2 regions of the Lentzea sp. CA-135723 genome follow, and region 1 is predicted to be linked to the other one. Evidence: riboswitches for the same ligand, from Rfam matches in the RefSeq annotation. Region 1 holds a riboswitch; the other holds the start of a gene.
The links. A riboswitch is a leader RNA that binds a small molecule or an ion and turns the genes downstream of it on or off. The one in region 1 is predicted to bind cobalamin.
Positions count from the first base shown of each region.

Region 2: linked by a shared signal. The riboswitch ahead of metE (5-methyltetrahydropteroyltriglutamate--homocysteine S-methyltransferase) and the one ahead of ACQEU1_RS01220 (acyl-CoA thioesterase) in region 1 are both predicted to bind cobalamin.

Region 1 covers NZ_JBNJMK010000001.1:295,384-304,701, forward strand. The annotation lists gene ACQEU1_RS01185 (glycoside hydrolase family 2 TIM barrel-domain containing protein) at 1-723, opposite strand, end outside; gene ACQEU1_RS01190 (carbohydrate ABC transporter permease) at 750-1,571, opposite strand; gene ACQEU1_RS01195 (carbohydrate ABC transporter permease) at 1,568-2,473, opposite strand; gene ACQEU1_RS01200 (extracellular solute-binding protein) at 2,470-3,753, opposite strand; gene ACQEU1_RS01205 (LacI family DNA-binding transcriptional regulator) at 3,843-4,826, opposite strand; gene ACQEU1_RS01210 (LysR family transcriptional regulator) at 4,829-5,698, opposite strand; gene ACQEU1_RS01215 (aspartate aminotransferase family protein) at 5,777-7,006, shown strand; gene ACQEU1_RS01220 (acyl-CoA thioesterase) at 7,048-7,560, opposite strand; cobalamin riboswitch at 7,582-7,784, opposite strand; gene ACQEU1_RS01225 (carbohydrate-binding protein) at 7,844-8,233, opposite strand; partial or broken gene ACQEU1_RS01230 (glycoside hydrolase family 3 protein) at 8,258-9,318, opposite strand, start outside.
Region 2 covers NZ_JBNJMK010000001.1:2,447,749-2,457,066, reverse strand. The annotation lists gene ACQEU1_RS10160 (AI-2E family transporter) at 1-442, shown strand, start outside; gene msrA (peptide-methionine (S)-S-oxide reductase MsrA) at 468-965, shown strand; gene ACQEU1_RS10150 (MOSC domain-containing protein) at 1,088-1,435, shown strand; gene ACQEU1_RS10145 (polysaccharide deacetylase family protein) at 1,538-2,257, shown strand; gene ACQEU1_RS10140 (SDR family NAD(P)-dependent oxidoreductase) at 2,254-3,126, opposite strand; gene ACQEU1_RS10135 (SDR family oxidoreductase) at 3,126-3,851, opposite strand; gene ACQEU1_RS10130 (TetR/AcrR family transcriptional regulator) at 3,945-4,616, shown strand; gene ACQEU1_RS10125 (NPP1 family protein) at 4,618-5,367, opposite strand; gene metE (5-methyltetrahydropteroyltriglutamate--homocysteine S-methyltransferase) at 5,528-7,753, opposite strand; cobalamin riboswitch at 7,861-8,066, opposite strand; gene ACQEU1_RS10115 (TetR/AcrR family transcriptional regulator) at 8,065-8,634, opposite strand; gene ACQEU1_RS10110 (enoyl-CoA hydratase/isomerase family protein) at 8,708-9,318, shown strand, end outside.

The DNA of each region.
Region 1 (9,318 bases):
GGCACTCCACGGTTCGACGGGCAGCGAAAGCGACTGCCCTGGAAGGAGGTCACGCACGTCCAGTTCGGGCACGGAGAGCAGGCCGCCCTCGACGGACACCGTGCCGGAGCCGGAGACGTGGTCGTAGGAGGCGTGGATCTCGTAGTCCGCGACCCCGCCGCGCGGCCGGGACAGCAGCGTCACCGAGCGGAAGATCCCGGACATCCACCACATGTCCTGGTCTTCGAGGTAGCTGCCGGCCGACCACTGGTGCACGCGCACCACCAGCACGTTCCCGGTGGCGCGCAGCAGGTGCCCGACCTCGAACTCGGTGGGCAGCCGGCTGCCGCGCGTCACGCCCAGCTCGATGCCGTTGAGCCACACCCGCCCGCACGAGTCGACGCCGTCGAACCGCAGCACGGCCGGTTCGGCGGGCCAGCCGCCGGGGAGGTCGAACGTCAGCCGGTGGTCACCCGTGGGGTTTTCCGTTGGCACGTATGGTGGATCGACGGGGAACGGGTAGCGCACGTTGGTGTACGCGGGCGCCCCGTGCCCCTGCAGCTGCCAGTGACCGGGGACGGTGATCGCGTCCCAGCCGCTGTCGTCGAAGTCGTCGGCCTCGGCGCCCAGTGGCGCGGAAGCGTGCGGTGACAACCGGAAGCGCCACTCCCCGTCGAGCGACAGCGAGGCCGCGTCGGAGGTGAAGAACGCCCGCGGCGGGACCGAGCCGGAACCGGGACCCATGTCTTCGAGGTACGACGGCAAGATGGTCAGCCCTTCACTGCGCCGGCGGCGATGTTGCGGATGAAGTGACGGGCACCGATCAGGAACACGATCACCAGCGGCACGATCGCGACCAGCGTCCCGGCCATCACGACCGCGTAGTCCTGCAGGTACAGGCCGTTGAGCTGCGACAACGCCACCTGCAACGTCGTGTGGTTCGAGTCGATCAGCACGACCAGCGGCCACAGGTAGTCGTTCCACGCGTTGACGAACGTGAAGATACCGAGGAACGCCAGCGCGGGCCGGAGCACCGGCAGCCCGACCGACAGGTAGGTGCGGAAGAAGCCCGCGCCGTCGACCCGCGCCGCCTCCAGGACCTCGTCGGAGATCGCGCTCCGGGCGTACTGCCGCATCCAGAAGATGCCGAACGCGTTGGCGGCGGCCGGGATGATCAGCGCGTTCAGGCTGCCGACCAGGCCGAACTTCGCCATCAGGTCGAACTGCGGGATGGCCGCGAGCTGCGTCGGCACCACGAACGTCGCCAGCAGGACTCCGAAGAGGACGTTGCTGCCAGGGAAGTCGTACTTGGCGAACGTGAAGGCCGCCAGCGAGTCGAAGAACAGCACCAGCACCGTCGTCGCGATCGCCACGACCAGCGTGTTGAGCAACGACCCGAAGAAGTCGATCTTCGCGAACACCTCGCCGATGTTCTCGAAGAGGTGCCCGCCGAACCAGAACGTCGGCGGCGACGAGTAGATGTCCGCGGTGGTGTTCGAGGCCATCACCGCGAGCTGGTAGTAGGGGAACAACGTGATCAGCGCGCCGACCACCATCGCGCCGTAGGTGAGAAGAGTCCCGGGACGGGTCACCTGTCGCCTCCGTTCGCGCGGCCCGGACGCTGCACCAGCCGCCAGTTGAGGATCGAGAACAGCACGACGACCACGAAGATGCCCCACGCGGTCGCGGCGCCGTAGCCGAAGTCGTTGTCCGCGAACGCGGTGTTGTAGAAGTAGAGGACCATCGTCATGCCCGCGCCCTCGGGGCCACCGCGGTCGCCCAGCAGGATCTGCGACTCGGTGAAGATCTGCAGCCCGCCGATCGCCGACATCACCACGGAGAACAGCAACACCGGGCGCAGCAACGGAAGCGTGACGCGGAAGAAGGTCTGCACCGGGCCGGCGCCGTCGAGCTTCGCGGCCTCGTAGACGTCCTGCGGCAACGCCTGGAGCCCGGCCAGCAGGATGATCGCGTTGTAGCCCGTCCAGCGCCAGATGATCATCAACGAGATCGCGATCCGGATCGCCCACGGATCGGTCAGCCACTGCACCGGGTCCACGCCGATCAGGCCCAGGAACCAGTTCAGCACGCCGAACTCGCTGGAGAAGAACGAGCCGAACACCAGCGACATCGCCACGATCGACGTGACGTTGGGCAGGAAGTACGCCACCCGCAGGAAACCCTTGTGGCGCACCGAGGAGTTGAGCCCCAGCGCCACGAGCATCGACAGCACCAGCATCGGGATCGTCGACATCACCCAGATGACCAGGGTGTTGCCGATGGCGTCCCAGAACGCGGTGTCGGTGAGCAGGAACCGGAAGTTCTCCAGCCCGACGAACTTCATCTCGCTGACGCCGTTCCAGCGCTGCAACGACAACCACAGCGAGTACACGACGGGATAGACGCCGAAGATCGCGAACAGCACGAAGAACGGTGCGATCGCGAGGTACTGCGGGAGGTACCTCCACCTCCGGTTCGCGGCGACGGCGGTCATGCGAGCACCCCCTGCCGGCGCAGCAGCCGGTCGACGGCGGTCCGCGCGTCCTCCCACGCCTGCTCGGGGTCCTTGCCCGCGGACTCGACGTTGGTGAGCTCGTCGGTGTAGGTGTCGGAGATCGTGATGTCCCAGGGGGAGAAGTAGACCGGCTCGACCTTCTTCGCGATCTCACCGAACACCTGGATCGACGACTGCCCGCCGAAGAACTCCTCCGGCGCCAGCACCGACGGGTCGGCGTAGACCGCCGGGCTCGACGGGAAGAGGCCCAGTTCGAGGTAGGCCGCGGCCTGGTTCTCCGGCGACATCAGCCACTTCACGATCTCGTAGGCGCCCTGCGGATCGGGGCAGTACTTGGTGATCGCGAGGAACGAGCCGCCCTGGTTGCCCGGCCCGCCGGGCGCCTGGCAGACGTGCCACCTGCCGGACGTGCTCGGCGCGGACTGCTTGAGGTTGCCGGTGATCCAGGAGGCGTTGACGAACGCGACCTCCTTGCCGTTGGTCCAGGCCGCGCGCCGGTCGACGCCCTCACCGGTCGCCGACCCCGCGTACCCGGCGGTGAGGCCCATCTGGAACGCCTTGACCGCGCGGTCCCAGGCCCGCCGCACCTGAGACTGGTCCTCCAGGTACCGGTTCTGCCGGTCCAGGTACTTCTGCTTCTCCTGCGCCAGCGAGTACGTGAACACCATCTTCGTGTCGGTGATCAGGTACCGGCCGGGCAGCTTGTCCTTGACCCGCAGGGCGAACTCGAAGTAGTCGTCCCAGGTGGACAGTGCGGCGGCGACCGCGTCCGGCTCGGTGGGCAGGCCCGCCTCGCCGAACAGGTCGTGCCGGTAGTAGAGCGCGGCCGGGCCGGTGTCGATCGGGAAGCCGAGCTGGAAGCCGTCGGGGCTGCGGCCCGCCTGCCACTTCCACGGCAGGTAGTCCGGCTCGTCCTGCTTCGCGCCGAGCGCGTTCAGGTCGGCGAACCGGTCCGTGGCGCTGAAGTAGGTCGAGATGCCGTCGCCGAGCATCGTGATGTCCGGCAGGTAGGCCTCACCGGACAGGGCGGCGAGCAGCCGCCGGTTCAGTTCGCCGCTCACCTTGGACGGGGTGAGGTTCTGCGCGGGGAAGCGCTGCACGGCCTGGCCGAGCACCTTCTCCGACACGCCGTTCGTCGAGTACCAGAGCGTGATCTTGCCCGGGTTGGCGGTGGTCGGACTGGTGCACGCGGTCGCGCCCAGCGCGGTTGCGCCGAGAGCCGCCGCGCCGGCCAGGAACCTGCGTCGAGTCAACGTCATCGGGGACCCTCCGGAGAGCCCGTGAACGCTCCCGTGAACGTTCACGGATTGGCGCGAAGCATGAGCCGATCGAGTGAGCCTGTCAAGGGTCAGGCGGACTCGCGCACTAAGAGGACGGCGCTGACCTGCAGTTCTTCGGAGGGAAGCGGCGATTCGCCCGCGACCAGCCGACCGGCCTGCTCTATCGCGAGCGTGCCGATCCGGCGGGTGTCGAGGGCGACGCTCGTGAGCGCCGGGTCGACGACCGTGCCGAGCTGCAGGCCGTCGAACCCGATCACCGCGAGGTCCTTCGGGACGGCCTTGCCGAGCCTGCGGGCGGCCTTGAGCGCGCCCATCGCGATCACGTCGTTGTAGGTGAAGACGGCGGTGAGGTCCGGGTGCTCGTCCAGCAGCCGGCGCAACGCCTCGGCGCCGCCGTCGACCGACTGCACGGCGTTGCCGACGACCGGCGCGTGCAGGCCGTGCCCGGTCATGGCGTCCTCGAACCAGTCGCGGCGCAGGCTCGGGTCGGCGCGGCCCGCGTGGTCGAGCATGCCGATCCGGCGGTGCCCCGCGGCGACCAGGTGGTCGATGGCCGCGTGCACGCCCTGCTCGCCGTCGATGCGGATCGAGCTGAACCGCGGTTCGTGGTGGTCGCGGCCGATCAGCACGGCGGGCATGCCGCCGAGGTGCCGGTCCAGTTCGGACTCGTCGAGGCTGAAGTAGCCGACCACGGCGTCCACCTGGGACGCGACGACCTCGAGCGTGCCGCGTTCCTCGGCGATGCTGTCGGCGGTGTCGTAGACGATCACGTGCCAGCCGTGCGACCGCGCGGCCTCCAAGGCGCCGGCCGCGACCTCGGTGAAGAACGGGTTGAGCAGGTCGGGGATGACCAGGCCGATCGTGGTGCTGTCCTGCCTGACCAGACCGCGCGCGAACCGGCTCGGCCGGTAGCCGAGCTCCTTGGCCGCGTCGAGGACCCGCTGCTTCGTGTTGCCGTCGATCTCGCCCTTGTCGTTGAGCGCCCGCGACACCGTCTGCCGCGAGACCCCGGCGACCCGCGCGACGTCGTTGATCGTGACGCGCCTGCTCATGATCACCTCTCGTCCGACTGCGACCGAGTATGCAGGGCGTCGAGCACCGCGGTGATCGCGGCGCGCGAGTCGCGCCGGATGGCGGCGGTGATCCTCCGCGTCACCGGAAGCTCCTTCGTGACCACGTCGAACCGCCTGTCCACGGCCAGCGCGGGCAGCACCGCGACCGCCAGACCGGCCTCGACGTGCTTGAGCGTGAGCATGTAGTTGCTGAACCGGCCGGCCACCCTCGGCTCGAACCCCGCCTGCCGGCAGAGCCTGGTCGCGAGGTTCGCCATGTAGGAGCCGGGGATGTCGAACGCCCACGGCTCGTCCTTGCACGCGGCGATGTCGTTCTTGGGTTGTCCCGGTGGCGTGACGAGCACGATCGGGTCCTCGCCGAGCGGCACGACGTCGATGTCCTTCGGCACCGGCAGCTCGACGAAGTCGGTGGTCGTGATGATCACGTCGACCTCGCCCGCGAGCAGCGCGGGCATGCTGGCGTGCGGTTCGAGCTCCAGGATCTCGACGTCGAGGTGCGGGTGGTCGAGCCGCTGGATCGCGGGCACGGCGAGGGTGTGGATCGAGCTCTGGAACGCGCCGAGCCGGATGAGGCCGGACGGCTCCTGGCTGAGGTTGCGCAGCTCGGCCTCGACGGCGTCCATCTGGTCGAGGATCGAGCGCGCCCTCCTGGCGAGGATCAGCCCGGCCGAGGTGAGCCGGACGCGCCGCCCGGTCCGTTCGAGCAGCTGCGTGCGCGTCTCGGTCTCGAGCACCGCGAGCTGCTGCGACACGCTCGAAGCACTCAGGTTCGCGGCCTGCGCCACGGCCCGCACGGTGCCCAGCGCGTCGAGCTGGCTGAGCAGGCGCAGGCGCCACGGGTTGAGCGTCATGCTGTGCAGTATTTCCGAACAGCGAGCGTGGGATTGTGAGATGGACCTGTTGCTCGGTTGCTCCTAGCGTTTTGGGCCATGGACACCTTCTGGGACGACGTCGACCGCCACCTCGTCCGCTACGGCGGAACGTTCACGCGCGAGATCATCGACAGCGCGTCGGGAAGCCACCTGTTCACCGAGGACGGCCGCCGCATTCTCGACTTCACGTCGGGCCAGATGAGCGCGATCCTCGGCCACTCGCACCCGCGCATCGTGGAGACCGTCCAACGCCAGATCGCGAACCTCGACCACCTGTTCAGCGGCATGCTCAGCCGCCCGGTCGTGGACCTCGCCCGCCGCCTCGCCGGCACGCTGCCCCCGTCGCTCTCCAAGGTGCAGCTGCTGACCACCGGCGCCGAGTCCAACGAGGCCGCGCTGCGCATGGCCAAGCTCGTCACCGGCAAGCACGAGGTGGTCGCCTTCGCCCGCTCGTGGCACGGCATGACCGCCGCCGCGGCCGCCGCGACGTACTCCGCCGGCCGCAAGGGCTACGGCCCCGCCACCCCCGGCAACTTCGCCATCCCCGCGCCGTCCGGCGACTGGCAGGCGCAGCTCGACCTGGCGTTCGACCTGATCGACGCCCAGTCGGTCGGCTCGCTGGCCGCGTGCATCGTCGAACCGATCCTGTCGTCGGGCGGCATCCTCGAACCGCCGCTCGGCTACTTCGCCGCGTTGCAGGCCAAGTGCCGGGAGCGCGGCATGCTGCTGATCTTCGACGAGGCGCAGACCGGTCTGTGCCGCACCGGCACCTGGTACGCGTTCGAACGCGACGGCGTGGTGCCGGACATCCTGACGCTGTCGAAGACCCTGGGCGCCGGCCTGCCGCTGGCCGCCGTGATCACGTCCGCAGAGATCGAGGCTTCCGCGCACGACCGGGGCTACCTGTTCTTCACCACGCACGTGTCGGACCCGCTGGTCGCGGCCGTCGGCAACACCGTGCTGGACGTGCTGGAGGAAGAGCGGCTGGACGAACGGGCCGCGAAGCTCGGGGCGTTCCTGCGGTCCGGCCTGGACGACATCGCCGCGCGGCACACGCTGGTGTCGGACGTGCGCGGGCGCGGGTTGCTGGTGGGGCTGGAGATCGCGGACGAGTCGCTGAGCGCCCCGATCACGCAGAGGTGCCTGGAGCTGGGGCTGCACATGAACATCGTGCAGATCCCCGGGATGGGCGGGGTGTTCCGGATCGCGCCGCCGCTCACGGCGTCGGAGGAGGAGCTGGGGGAGGGGCTGGTGATCTTGGACGAGGCGATCGGCTCGGCAGGCTGAAGGGAGGGCGGACGAGACCACGGCCTCGTCCGCCCTCCGCATCAGGCCGTGAGTGCGCGCGAGTCCTCGATCGCCGCCCGCCTCGCGAGGCGGTGGGCCCGCCGGATCTCCGCCTCGCCGAAGCGCCTGCGGTCCTCGTCCGTCACCGGCACGACCGGCGGCACGGCCCTCGGCGCTCCGAGCTCGTCGACCGCGACCAGCACGATGTAGGCCGACGCCACGTGCACGGCGGGCACCGTGCTGTCCCAGCGGTCGGCGAGCGCCCTGACCCCGATCTCCATCGAGGTCGCGCCCGCCCAGTTGATCTGCGCGTGCAGGTGCAGCACGTCACCGACGCGCACAGGTACGCGGAACGTCATCTCGTCGATCGCCACGGTGACCGCGGCGCCCTCGGAGTGCCGTGCCGACACCACTCCCGCGAGGGAGTCGGCCAGCTTCATCAGCACACCGCCGTGGACCGTGCCCATCAGGTTGGTGTCGTTGTTGTCCATGATCTGCGACAGCGTCAGCCGCGACTCGGCGGGTGATCTTCCGGGCAGCACTGGGTGAATCACAGGCTCTCTCCTCGCGAGCGTGCGGATGGAACGCCGGCGGCAGGTCTTCGGACTCGTGGGCACACCGCTCGCACCTACCGGCCGCCGCTTCCCAGGCTCTCGCCCAGTGCTCCATGGCAGCTTTCGTTCCCACTCACCGCTGCGGGGCAGTCCCGGACTCGCACCGGGTTCCCTCTTGCCTCGCTCCCCGTCGCGGGGAACGAACCGTCAGCCCGACGAGCCTAGCCCGAGCACGCGAACGGGGGTCCCGGCACATGGCCGGGACCCCCGTTTTCGCAGGTCACTAGCGTGCGAACTGGAACCAGTTCACGTTCGCCAGGTCACCGCCCGTGCCGCCGGTCGCCACCAGGTACAGCCGGTGCACGCCGGTCGCGCCCGACGCGGCGGCCGTGCGGCTCGTCCACGTCTGCCAGCCGCCGGTGCTCGCCGCGGACACCGTCGCGACCACCGGGCCGGTCGGGCTGTCGAGGCGGAACTGCAACGTGCCGTTCGCCGTGGAGCCCGATGCGAGGCGCGTGGTCACCGAGGTCGGCGGCGTGGCGCCGAAGTCGACGTCCGCGTAGGCCACGTAGTCGCCCGGCGTCAGGTAGCCGACGTTCTGGCCGCAGCCCGAGTCGGTGCACCGCTCGACCTGCGTGCCGCGCTGCTCGTCGTAGTACGAGGCGCCGATGATGTTGTAGGCGTTCTGCGTGGCCGGGAACTGCGTGCCGAAGCCGTACGGGAACAGCGGTGCCTTGCCGTCGCCGACGTTGATCGGCTGCTGCGAGGCGCTCTGCATCCACGTGAACGGCAGCGTGCCGATCGGCTTGTAGTCGCCGAAGAGCACGTCCGCGACGCCGTTGCCCTCGGTGCCGGGCAGCCAGGCGGCCACCAACGCGCTCCACTGCGGCAGCTGCGCCGCGATGTCCAGCGGGCGTCCGGACACGAGCACCACGACGACCGGGACACCGGTGGCGCGCAACGTGTTCAGCGTCGCGATGTCCTCGGCGTCGAGGCCGAGGCTGCCGGGCCGGTCGCCAGCGCCCTCGGTGTACGGGGTCTCACCGATGACGGCGATCGCGGCGTTGTACGTGCCGTCGATGCCCGTGCCGTTGCGGTTGTACGTCACCGTGGTGGACGTCGACACGGCACTGCGGATGCCTTGCAGCACAGTGGTTCCCGGCGTCACCGCGCCGCTGCCGCCCTGCCACGAGATCGTCCAGCCGCCGCTCTGGTAGCCGATGTTGTCCGCGCTCTTGCCCGCCACGAAGATCTTCGACGCCGTCTTGGACAGCGGCAGCACGCCGTTCTGGTTCTTCAGCAGCACCTGCGACTTGCGCACGGCCTCACGGGCCAGCGCGCGGTGCGCGGCGTTGCCGACGGTCGGCGTGTAGGTGCGGTCGGTCAGCGGCTTCTCGAACAGGCCGAGCTCGAACTTCTTGGTGAGGATGCGGCGGTTGGCGTCGTCGATGCGCGACATCGGCACGCGGCCCGCCTGCACCTCCTGCTTGAGGTAGGTGATGAACTGCCGCCACTCGGTCGGCACCATGATCATGTCGAGGCCGGCGTTGATCGAGTCGCGCACCTCGGCCGCGGTGAAGCCGGGCTGGCCGTCGATCTGGTCGATGGCGTTCCAGTCCGACACGACGAGGCCGCTGAAGCCGAGCTCGTTCTTCAGCACGTCGGTGATCAGGTACTTGTGGCCGTGCAGCTTCGTGCCGTTCCAGCTGCTGTAGGTGATCATGACCGAGCCGACGCCCTTGGCGATGGCGTCGCGGA
Region 2 (9,318 bases), 2.2 Mb from region 1:
CATCGGCCTCGGCCTGGTGATCCTCGGCGTGCCGCTCGCGATCCCGCTGGCCGCGCTGACGTTCCTCGGCGGCTTCATCCCGATCATCGGCGCGTTCATCGCGGGCGCCCTGGCCGTGCTGGTGGCGCTGGTCAGCAACGGCCTGACCACGGCCATCATCATGCTGGTGATCGTCATCGTGGTGCAGCAGGTCGAGGGCAACGTCCTGCAGCCCATCCTGCAGTCCCGCAGCCTCCGCCTGCACGCCGCCGTGGTGTTGCTCGTCGTCACGGCGGGTACCTCGTTGTACGGCATCGCGGGCGCGTTCTTCTCCGTCCCTGTGGCCGCGGCCGTGGCCGTCGTCATGCGCTACCTGGGCGAAGTGATCGAAGCCAGGTCCGTAATGGTTACGTCACAACCTGACGGGGATGAACCTGGGGAGACCGAACGTTCTCCTGAGTGAAGACCTGAGAAGAGGGAGTGTCACTGTGACGGAGAAGGCAGTTCTCGCGGGCGGCTGTTTCTGGGGCATGCAGGACCTGTTCCGCCGCCACCCCGGCGTCATCTCCACCCGCGTCGGCTACACCGGCGACCCCAGCACGCCGAACGCGACCTACCGCAACCACGGCACCCACGCCGAGGCGCTCGAAGTGGTGTTCGACCCGGCCCAGCTCAGCTACCGGCAGATCCTGGAGTTCTTCTTCCAGATCCACGACCCGTCGACCCGCAACCGGCAGGGCAACGACATCGGCGCCAGCTACCGGTCGGCCATCTTCTTCGTGGACGACGCGCAGAAGAAGGTCGCGGAGGAGACGATCGCGGCCGTGGACGCCTCCGGGAAGTGGCCGGGCAAGGTCGTGACGGAGGTCGTGCAGGAGTCCGACTTCTGGCTGGCCGAGCCGGAGCACCAGGACTACCTGGAGCGCTACCCCAACGGCTACACGTGCCACTACGTGAGGCCGGAATGGCAGCTCGGCGAGAGGTAGAGGTCGTCGGTCTGCACGTTGCCGCTGTGCACGCGTTCGAGGGTCGTCCGGTGGACGGCCCTCGAGCCGATTCCGGTCCTGTTTCGCGGTCTTGCGTCGAGGTGCGGGCCCGGCTCGGGATCGTGGGGGACCGGTACTTCAACCAGGCCGCGCACCGGAACGCGGCGGTCACGTTCATCTCGGCCGAGTCGTTGGAGCCCTGGGCGGTGGATCCGCTGGTGGCTCGGCGGAATGTTGTCGTGCGCGGGTTCGACGTGGACTCGTTGGCTCGGGGGACCGTGTTCAGCCTGGACTGCGGGGACGGGCCGGTTCGGTTCGAGGTCGGGCGGCCGGCGAACCCGTGTGCGTGGATGGACGTCGTGGTCGGGGTCGGGGCGTTTCGGGGGTTGCGGGGGAAGGGCGGGATTCGGTGCGTGCCGCTGGATTCCGGGGTGTTGAGGGTGGGGCCTGCGGGTCTTGTCGAGGGCTGACCGTTCCTGTTGTGGCGTTGCGGTCGCCTCGCGTTGGCGGCTGCGGTTGCGTGCCGCAGGGGTGGTGCGTACCGGGAAATCCACAGTGGTCATAGTGGGCGCATGAAGTGGTTGCGCCGCAAGCCAACGATCATCGTCGCGGTAAGCCTCGCCTTACTGCTGGTCGTCGCCGGCTCCCTGTGGAACATCGCCAGTTCCCGCACGTACCAGTTCTTCGGCAACCTCGTCGATCGCGTCGCGACCAACGACAAGATCGTGGCCCTGACCTTCGACGACGGGCCCGACCCCGCCGGGGCCGGGCCCGTGCTGGACCTGCTGAAGGCCGAGGCCGTCCCCGCCACGTTCTTCCTGATGGGCCGTGACCTCAGCCAGCACCCCGACCTCGGGCGGCAGATCGCCGAGGCCGGGCACGAGATCGGCAACCACACCTACCACCACCAGCGGATGATCGGTGTCAGCTCCGAGACCGTGGCGAAGGAGATCGAGGACACGGACGCGGAGATCCGCAGGACCGGGTACCAGGGGGCCATCAACTTCCGGCCGCCCAACGGCAAGAAGCTGTTCGCGTTGCCCCGGTACCTGGAGCAGCACGACCGGACGACGGTCATGTGGGACGTGGAGCCCGACTCCGAGGGCAGCCCGAGCGCACAGGAGATCGCCCAGCAGGCGCTGCGAGAGGTGAAGCCCGGCTCGATCATCCTGCTGCACCCCATGTACGCGGCGCGGGACCAGACGCGGCAGGCCCTCAAGCCGATCATCACCGGCCTCAAGGAGCGCGGGTACCGGTTCCTCACGGTGTCCGCGCTCCTCACCAACCGTTAGATCAGGTCCGCCAGCTCGACGCGGCGCAGGAACTCGCTGCGGACGCGGTCGGCCACCGCGTTCACGACCTCCGCGCCGTCCTGGGACGGGTCCACGTGCACCCGGAACGGGGGCTTCGGGGCGTCCACCACGGCCACGATCGCGTCGGCCACGGCGGTCACGTCCGCCCACGACGGCTCCAGTTCGGCGAGACGGGCTCCTACCTGGTCCATCAGGCCGGGGTAGAACTCCTCGTACTCGGCGGCGCGCGAGGTGTCGGACGGGGAGCCGCTGTGCGCGAAGTGGTTGGTGCCGTGGGTGAAGGCGCCGGGGACGACGATCGTGGTCTCGATGCCGAAGCGCAGCAGTTCGGCTCGGTACGAGACGGCGACGGCGTCCATCGCGGCCTTGGCGGCGAAGTACGGCGCGAGGTACGGGGGTGTGCCGCCGCGCGTCGAGCTGGAGCCGACCCAGACGACGTGGCCGGAGTGCCGGCCGCGCAGGTGGGGGAGTGCCGCGCGGTTCACGCGCTGGGTGCCCAGGACGTTGATGTCGTAGAGGTCGGCGTACTGGTCAGGGGTGAAGGCCTCGGCGGGGCCGGTGACCATGTGGCCCGCGTTGTGCACGACGACGTCGAGCCTGCCCTGTTCCAGGATGATCGAGCCGATCGCGGCGTCGGCGGACTCCTGCGACTGCACGTCGAGCTCGACGGCGTGCACGTCGGCCTTGTTGTCCACGCCGAACGCCCCGAGATCCGAGACGGCGGTTGCGTTGCGGCCAGCGGTGTCGCGCATGCCCGCGTAGACGGTGTGGCCCGCGAGGGCGAGCTTGCGGACCGCCAGCGCGCCGAAACCGCTGGACGCTCCCGTGACGACGATGACCTTGCCCATCAGATGATGCCTCCGTTCGCACGAATGGTCTGGCCGTTGACCCACCGGGCGGGGCCGGCCAGGAAGGAGATGACCTCGGCGATGTCCTCGCCCTGGCCCAGGCGCTCCAGGGGCGGCTGCTTCGCGAGGGTGTCGATCGTGGCCTGGTCCTTGCCGTTCAGGAACAGGTCGGTGGCCGTGGGGCCGGGGGCGACGGTGTTCACGGTGATGTCGCGGCCGCGCAGCTCGCGGGCGAGGATCAGGGTCAGCGCCTCGACGCCGCCCTTCGACATCGCGTAGGCGCCGTACTGCGGGAAGCGCAGGCCCACGACCGATGACGAGATGTTGATGATCGCGCCACCGTCGCGGAGCCGGCGGGCGGCCTGCTGGCCGATGATGAACGTGCCGCGGGCGTTGGTGCGCATGATCTTGTCGAACGTGTCGAGGTCCATGTCCGCGACGGTGCCGAGCGGCATGATGCCCGCCGAGTTCACCACGACGTCCACGCCGCCGAACGTGTCCTCGGCCAGCTGGAACGCGGCGGCCATGGCGTCCTCGTCGCCGACGTCACCCTGCTGGGCGACGGCCTGACCGCCCTTGGCCCTGATGCCGTCGACGACCTCGTCGGCGGCGGTCTTGTTGCCGGCGTACACGATGACGACGGCCTGTCCGTCGGCGGCGAGGCGTTCGGCGGCTGCCCGCCCGATGCCCCTGGATCCGCCGGTGACGATCGCAACGCGAGTCATGTCAGTGCTCCTAGCTGGTGTTTCCGCTGTTATGGGATAGACCGTAGCACTGATATCGAATCAGCGCTACCGCTGCTGTGTTATCGTCGTTACATGGACACGAGAGAGCGTCTGGTGAAGGCCGCCGCCGACCTGCTGATCGAGGGTGGCAAGGAAGCGGTCTCCACGCGCGCGGTGGCGGCCGCGGCCGGCGTGCAGGCGCCCACGCTGTACCGGCTGTTCGGGGACAAGGACGGGCTGCTCGACGCGGTCGCGGGGTACGGGTTCGCCGACTACCTGGCGTCGAAGCACGCGATGGGGGCGACCGGTGACCCGGTGGGCGACCTGAAGCGCGGCATGGAGCTGCACATCGGCTTCGGTCTCGCCATGCCGGCGTTCTACCTGCTGATGTACGGCGAGCCGCGCAAGCGGGAGGCGCGGCTGGAGGCGGACGCGATGCTCCGCGAGATCATCAGCCGCATCGCGTCGGCGGGCCGGCTGGCGGTCCCCGTCGAGCAGGCGGCGCAGTTCGTGCACGCGGCGGGCATGGGCGTCGTGCTGGCGCTGATCGCGACGCCGGAGGCGGAACGGGACCTGAGCCTGATCGCGTTCACGCAGGAGAAGGTGATCGGGGCGATCACGACGGACGCCGCGCCCGAGGAGTCGACGGACATCCCGAGCCGGGCGATCGCGTTGCGGACGGCGATGCAGGAGGACCCGCCCCAGATGCTGTCTCCAGCGGAGCGGGTCCTCTTGGCCGAGTGGCTCGACCGCGTCGCGAAATGACCTAGGCGTTCGGGTCGAACGGGATGCCCGCCGGCTTCGAGATGCTCAGGTTGTAGTTGAACGCGCTGTCCTTGATCGCCAGGGACGCGCTGCCGAAGTTCGCGTTCACGAGCTTGTCGCGCACCCCGGCCGGGAAGCGGTCCCAGCTCACCAGGTCGGGGTACTGGTAGACCCCGTAGTGGTTCTCCGCCTGCTCGCCCGAGTTCGCGAGCCGGAAGCAGTGCGTGCTGGCACCGTCCTTGTGGTAAATGATCTTCGGGTGGGTGCCTTCCCACTGCACGTTCGCGCGCGGGTGCACCTTGTACTTGCCGTGCTCCGAGGTCGCGACGAACTGCGCCACGTCGTTCTGCACCCACACGACCACGTGCTCGATGTCGTGGCGGTGGCCGCAGCAGTCCAGGAACGGAACGGCCTGGTCCTTCTCGAAGTACAGGTCGTACAGGTAGGCGCACCAGCCGTTGTTGCACTTGGAACGGCTGTAGGAGTTGGTGTTGTCCAGGTCTGCCTTGTCGTGGCAGTCACCCCACAGCTGGCCCGAGTTCTTCAGGCCGGGCGCGATGTCACCGTTGGGCGAGATCGCCGGCGTGGGGTAGCAGCCGTCGCCGTCGTAGTCGAACGCCGGCTGCCACTTGCCGTCGGCCTCCGCGTAGTTGGCGGGGATGGCCTGGGGCGGGGCGGCGAACGCGACGCCGGGCACCAGTGCGGTGAGCAGCAGGGCACCGGCGAGCGCGGACAGGAGCTTGTTCCTCAACAGAGGCCTCCGGGGATGCAGGGGGAGCGTGAGAGGCTTGCGAGGCAGACGGTGGTATATGAACCACCTTCACGTCTAGGTACTTCGCCAAATCTTTGCCGTACCGGGAAATTCACAGCCCTGGAACGGAATCGATCACGTCCCAGGGCTGCTCAGAGCGTTACCGCAGGTCGGCGCGCACCCGGTTGGCCGCGGCGACCAGGTTCCGCAACGCGGGCTCCACTTCGGCGTAACCACGCGTCTTCAGGCCGCAGTCGGGGTTGATCCACAAACGTTCACCTGGCACGGCCCGGACCGCCTCGGTGATCAGCGCGACGACGTCGTCCTCGGCCGGCACCAGCGGCGAGTGGATGTCGTAGACGCCGGGACCGATGCCGCGCGGGAAGTCCAGGCCCTCCAGGATCTCCATCTTGGACCGGGCCGCCTCGATCGTCGTGACGTCGGCGTCGAGGTCGGAGATCGCGCCGATCACCTCGCCGAACTCCGAGTAGCAGAGGTGCGTGTGGACCTGCGTGCCCGTCGCGGCACCCGCGGTGGCGAGCCGGAACGCGCCGACCGACCACTCCAGGTACGCCGCCTGGTCCTTGTGCCGCAACGGAAGCAGCTCGCGCAACGCCGGTTCGTCGACCTGGATGATCCGGATGCCGGCCGCCTCCAGGTCGCGGATCTCGTCCCGCAACGCCAGCGCGACCTGGGCCGCGGTGTCGGCGAGCGGCTGGTCGTCGCGCACGAACGACCACGCGAGGATCGTGACCGGACCGGTCAGCATGCCCTTGACCGGCTTGGCCGTCAGCGACTGCGCGTAGGTGCTCCACGCGACGGTCATCGGCTCCGGGCGGGAGACGTCGCCGTGGATGATCGGCGGCCGCACGCACCGCGAGCCGTACGACTGGACCCAGCCGAACTCCGTGCCGGTAAAGCCTTCCAGGTGCTCGGCGAAGTACTGGACCATGTCGTTGCGCTCGGGTTCGCCGTGCACCAGCACGTCCAGGCCGATGTCCTCCTGCAGGTCGATCACGCGGGCGATCTCGTCCCGCATCCGCTGCCCGTACTCGTCCTCGGTGATCTCGGCCCTGCGGACCGCGGCACGCGCCCTGCGGATGTCGCCGGTCTGCGGGAACGAGCCGATCGTCGTGGTCGCGAGCGGCGGCAGGCCGAGCCGTTCCTGCTGGGCCGCGGCACGTTCCGGGTACGGCGCGCGGCTGCGGTGTTCTGGCTTGAGCGACTCGACGCGCGCCCGGACGTCGTCGTCGCGGCGCGGCTGCGGGAGGTCGCGCCTGGCCTCGTCGGCCCAGGCGCCGTCGGCGCCGGTGCGCAGGGCCTGGCCCAGCAGCACGATCTCGCGGACCTTCTGCCGCGCGAACGCCAGCCGTGCCCGCACGTCCGGGTCGAGCGTCTCCGCCTCCAAGTCGTACGGCACGTGCAGCAGCGTGGAGGACGACGAGACGACGACCTCGCGCGCGGAACCCAGCAGTGACGCGGCTTTCGCCAGCGCGGCGTGCAGGTCGGCGCGCCAGACGTTGCGGCCGTCGACCAGGCCGGCGACGAGGATCTTGTCGCGCATCGCCGGGACGGTGACCGACGCGTCCGGCGCGCTGACGAGGTCGACGCCGATCGCCTCGACCTGCGACTCCGCCAGGATCCCGAACGCCTCGCCGAGGTCGCCGTAGTAGCCGGTGACCAGCAGCTTCGGCCGTCCCGGCAGGCCACCCAACGTCCGGTAGGCGCGGCGCAGCGCGTCGAGCTCGGCGGGGGAGCGGTCCGCGGCGAACGCCGGTTCGTCGATCTGCACCCACTCGACGCCCTCGACGCGCAACCTGCCGAGCAGCTCGACGTAGGCCTCCACCAGGCCGTCGAGCAACGCGATCGGCTCGAAGCCGGGGACCGTGCTCTTGGCCAGCAGCAGGTAGGTGACCGGGCCGAGCAGCACCGGCCTGGTCGGGACGCCGAGGCCGAGGGCCTCGCGGTACTCGGCGATCGGCTTGTCACCGGCCAGCCGGAACTCGGTGTCCGGGCCCAGTTCCGGCACCAGGTAGTGGTAGTTGGTGTCGAACCACTTGGTCAGTTCGAGTGCCGCAGCGCCGTCCCGGCCGCGGGCCGCCGCGAAGTAGGTGTCCAGTTCGGACAGTCCGAGGTCGCGGAACCGCTGGGGGACGGCGCCGAACAGCTGGGTGGTGTCGAGTACCTGGTCGTAGAACGAGAACGTGTTCGACGGGATCGAGTCCAGTTCGGACAGTTCGGCCCACGTCCGGGCGCGCAGTTCTCGTGCGGTCTGTTCCAGTGCGGCTTCGTCGATCTTGCCGGACCAGTACTGCTCGACGGCGCGCTTGAGCTCGCGCTTCGGGCCGATCCGTGGGTAGCCGAACACGGTGCTGCCGATGGTCACAGGCTCTCTCCTCGCGAGCGTGCGGAAGCACCGGAGTCGCTCGACGCGAGGCAGCACGAAGCCTGCCCGTCAGCCCGCCCGAGAGGCTCCGGAGCAGCGCGCACCGGGTGGCGCGCGCACCTGCGGCAGGTCTTCGGACTCGTGGGCTTGACGCACGTTCCTACCGGCCGTCGCTTCCCAGGTCGTGAGACCCAGTGCTGTGTTGACGGCTTTCGTTCCCACTCACCGCTGCGGGGCAGTCCCGGACTCGCACCGGGTTCCCTTTTGCTCCACCCGGGACGAGCCCGGGTGAACCGCTGGCGAGATCGACACTAGCGGGCCGCGCCCAGCATGCCCAGTGCCATGGAGCCGTACTGGATGGTGAGATCCCTCAACCCCAGCGGGCCGTCCGGCGAGTACCACCGCGACACCCCGCTGCACATCTCCAGCAACGCGAGCCGCGCGACGCTCGGTTCGGTGACCTTCAGCCGTCCGGCCTTGACGCCGTCGGCGATCGCGTCCTGCCACACCTGCTCGTAGCGGTCGCGCAACGCCACGATCTCCGCACGCCGTTCGCCCGTGAGCGCCCGCATCTCGCCGTCCACGACCGCGGTCTCGCGCGGCTTCTCGGCGTGCGCGCGGACGTGCATCTCGACCAGCGAGACGATCCGGGTCGTCTCGTCGGGCTCACCCTCGGCGATCGCTTCGGCCTGGGTGATCAGGTCGGTGAGGCTGGTGCGCATGATGCTGACCAGCAGGTCTTCCTTGGTGCCCATGTAGTGGTAGAGCGTCGCGGACGAGAGCCCGGCGGCCTGGGCGAGGTCGCGGATGCCGGTGCCGTGGAAGCCGCGTTCGGCGAACAACCGCACGGCGGCCTCGCGGACCCGTTCCTCCGTCGTCATCGGCTGCCTCCTCTTGACCGGCTGTTCGGCACGACTCTAGCGTGAGGCCCGATCGATCGATCGAAGGGGAGCGATGACCGTCGACTACGCGTGCCACGAGGGTGTGGCCGTGGTGCGCCTGAACCGTCCGGATCGGCTGAACGCCGTGGTCCCGGCACTGGTGGACGACCTGCTGGCGGCGTTCGCGCGGGCCCGTGCGGAGGCTCGGGTCGTCGTGCTGGCCGGGCGCGGGCGGGCGTTCTGCGCCGGGCACGACCTCAAGGAGCCGGTGCCGGCCGAGACCGTGCCGCAGACGCGGGCCCGGCTGGAACGCATCCAGGACGTGACGCGGGCCGTGCGGGACTTCCCCGGCGTCGTGATCGCGGCGGTGCACGGGTACGCGCTCGGGGCTGGCTGCGAGTTCGCGCTGGGGTGCGACCTGGTGGTGGCGCACGAGGACGCCCAGTTCGGGTTTCCCGAGGTCAGCGTGGGGTTGAGCGTGACCGGCGGGATCTCGGCGTTGCTGCCGCGGATGGTCGGGTTGCCGCGCGCCAAGGAGCTCTTGCTGCTGGGGGAACGGGTTTCGGCCGCGCGTGCGCACGAGCTGGGGCTGGTCAACCGGGTCACGTCCGACCACGAGAAGACGGCGCTGGAACTGGCCGCCGAACTGGCTTCGCGTCCGCCGATCGCGGTGTCACTGGCCAA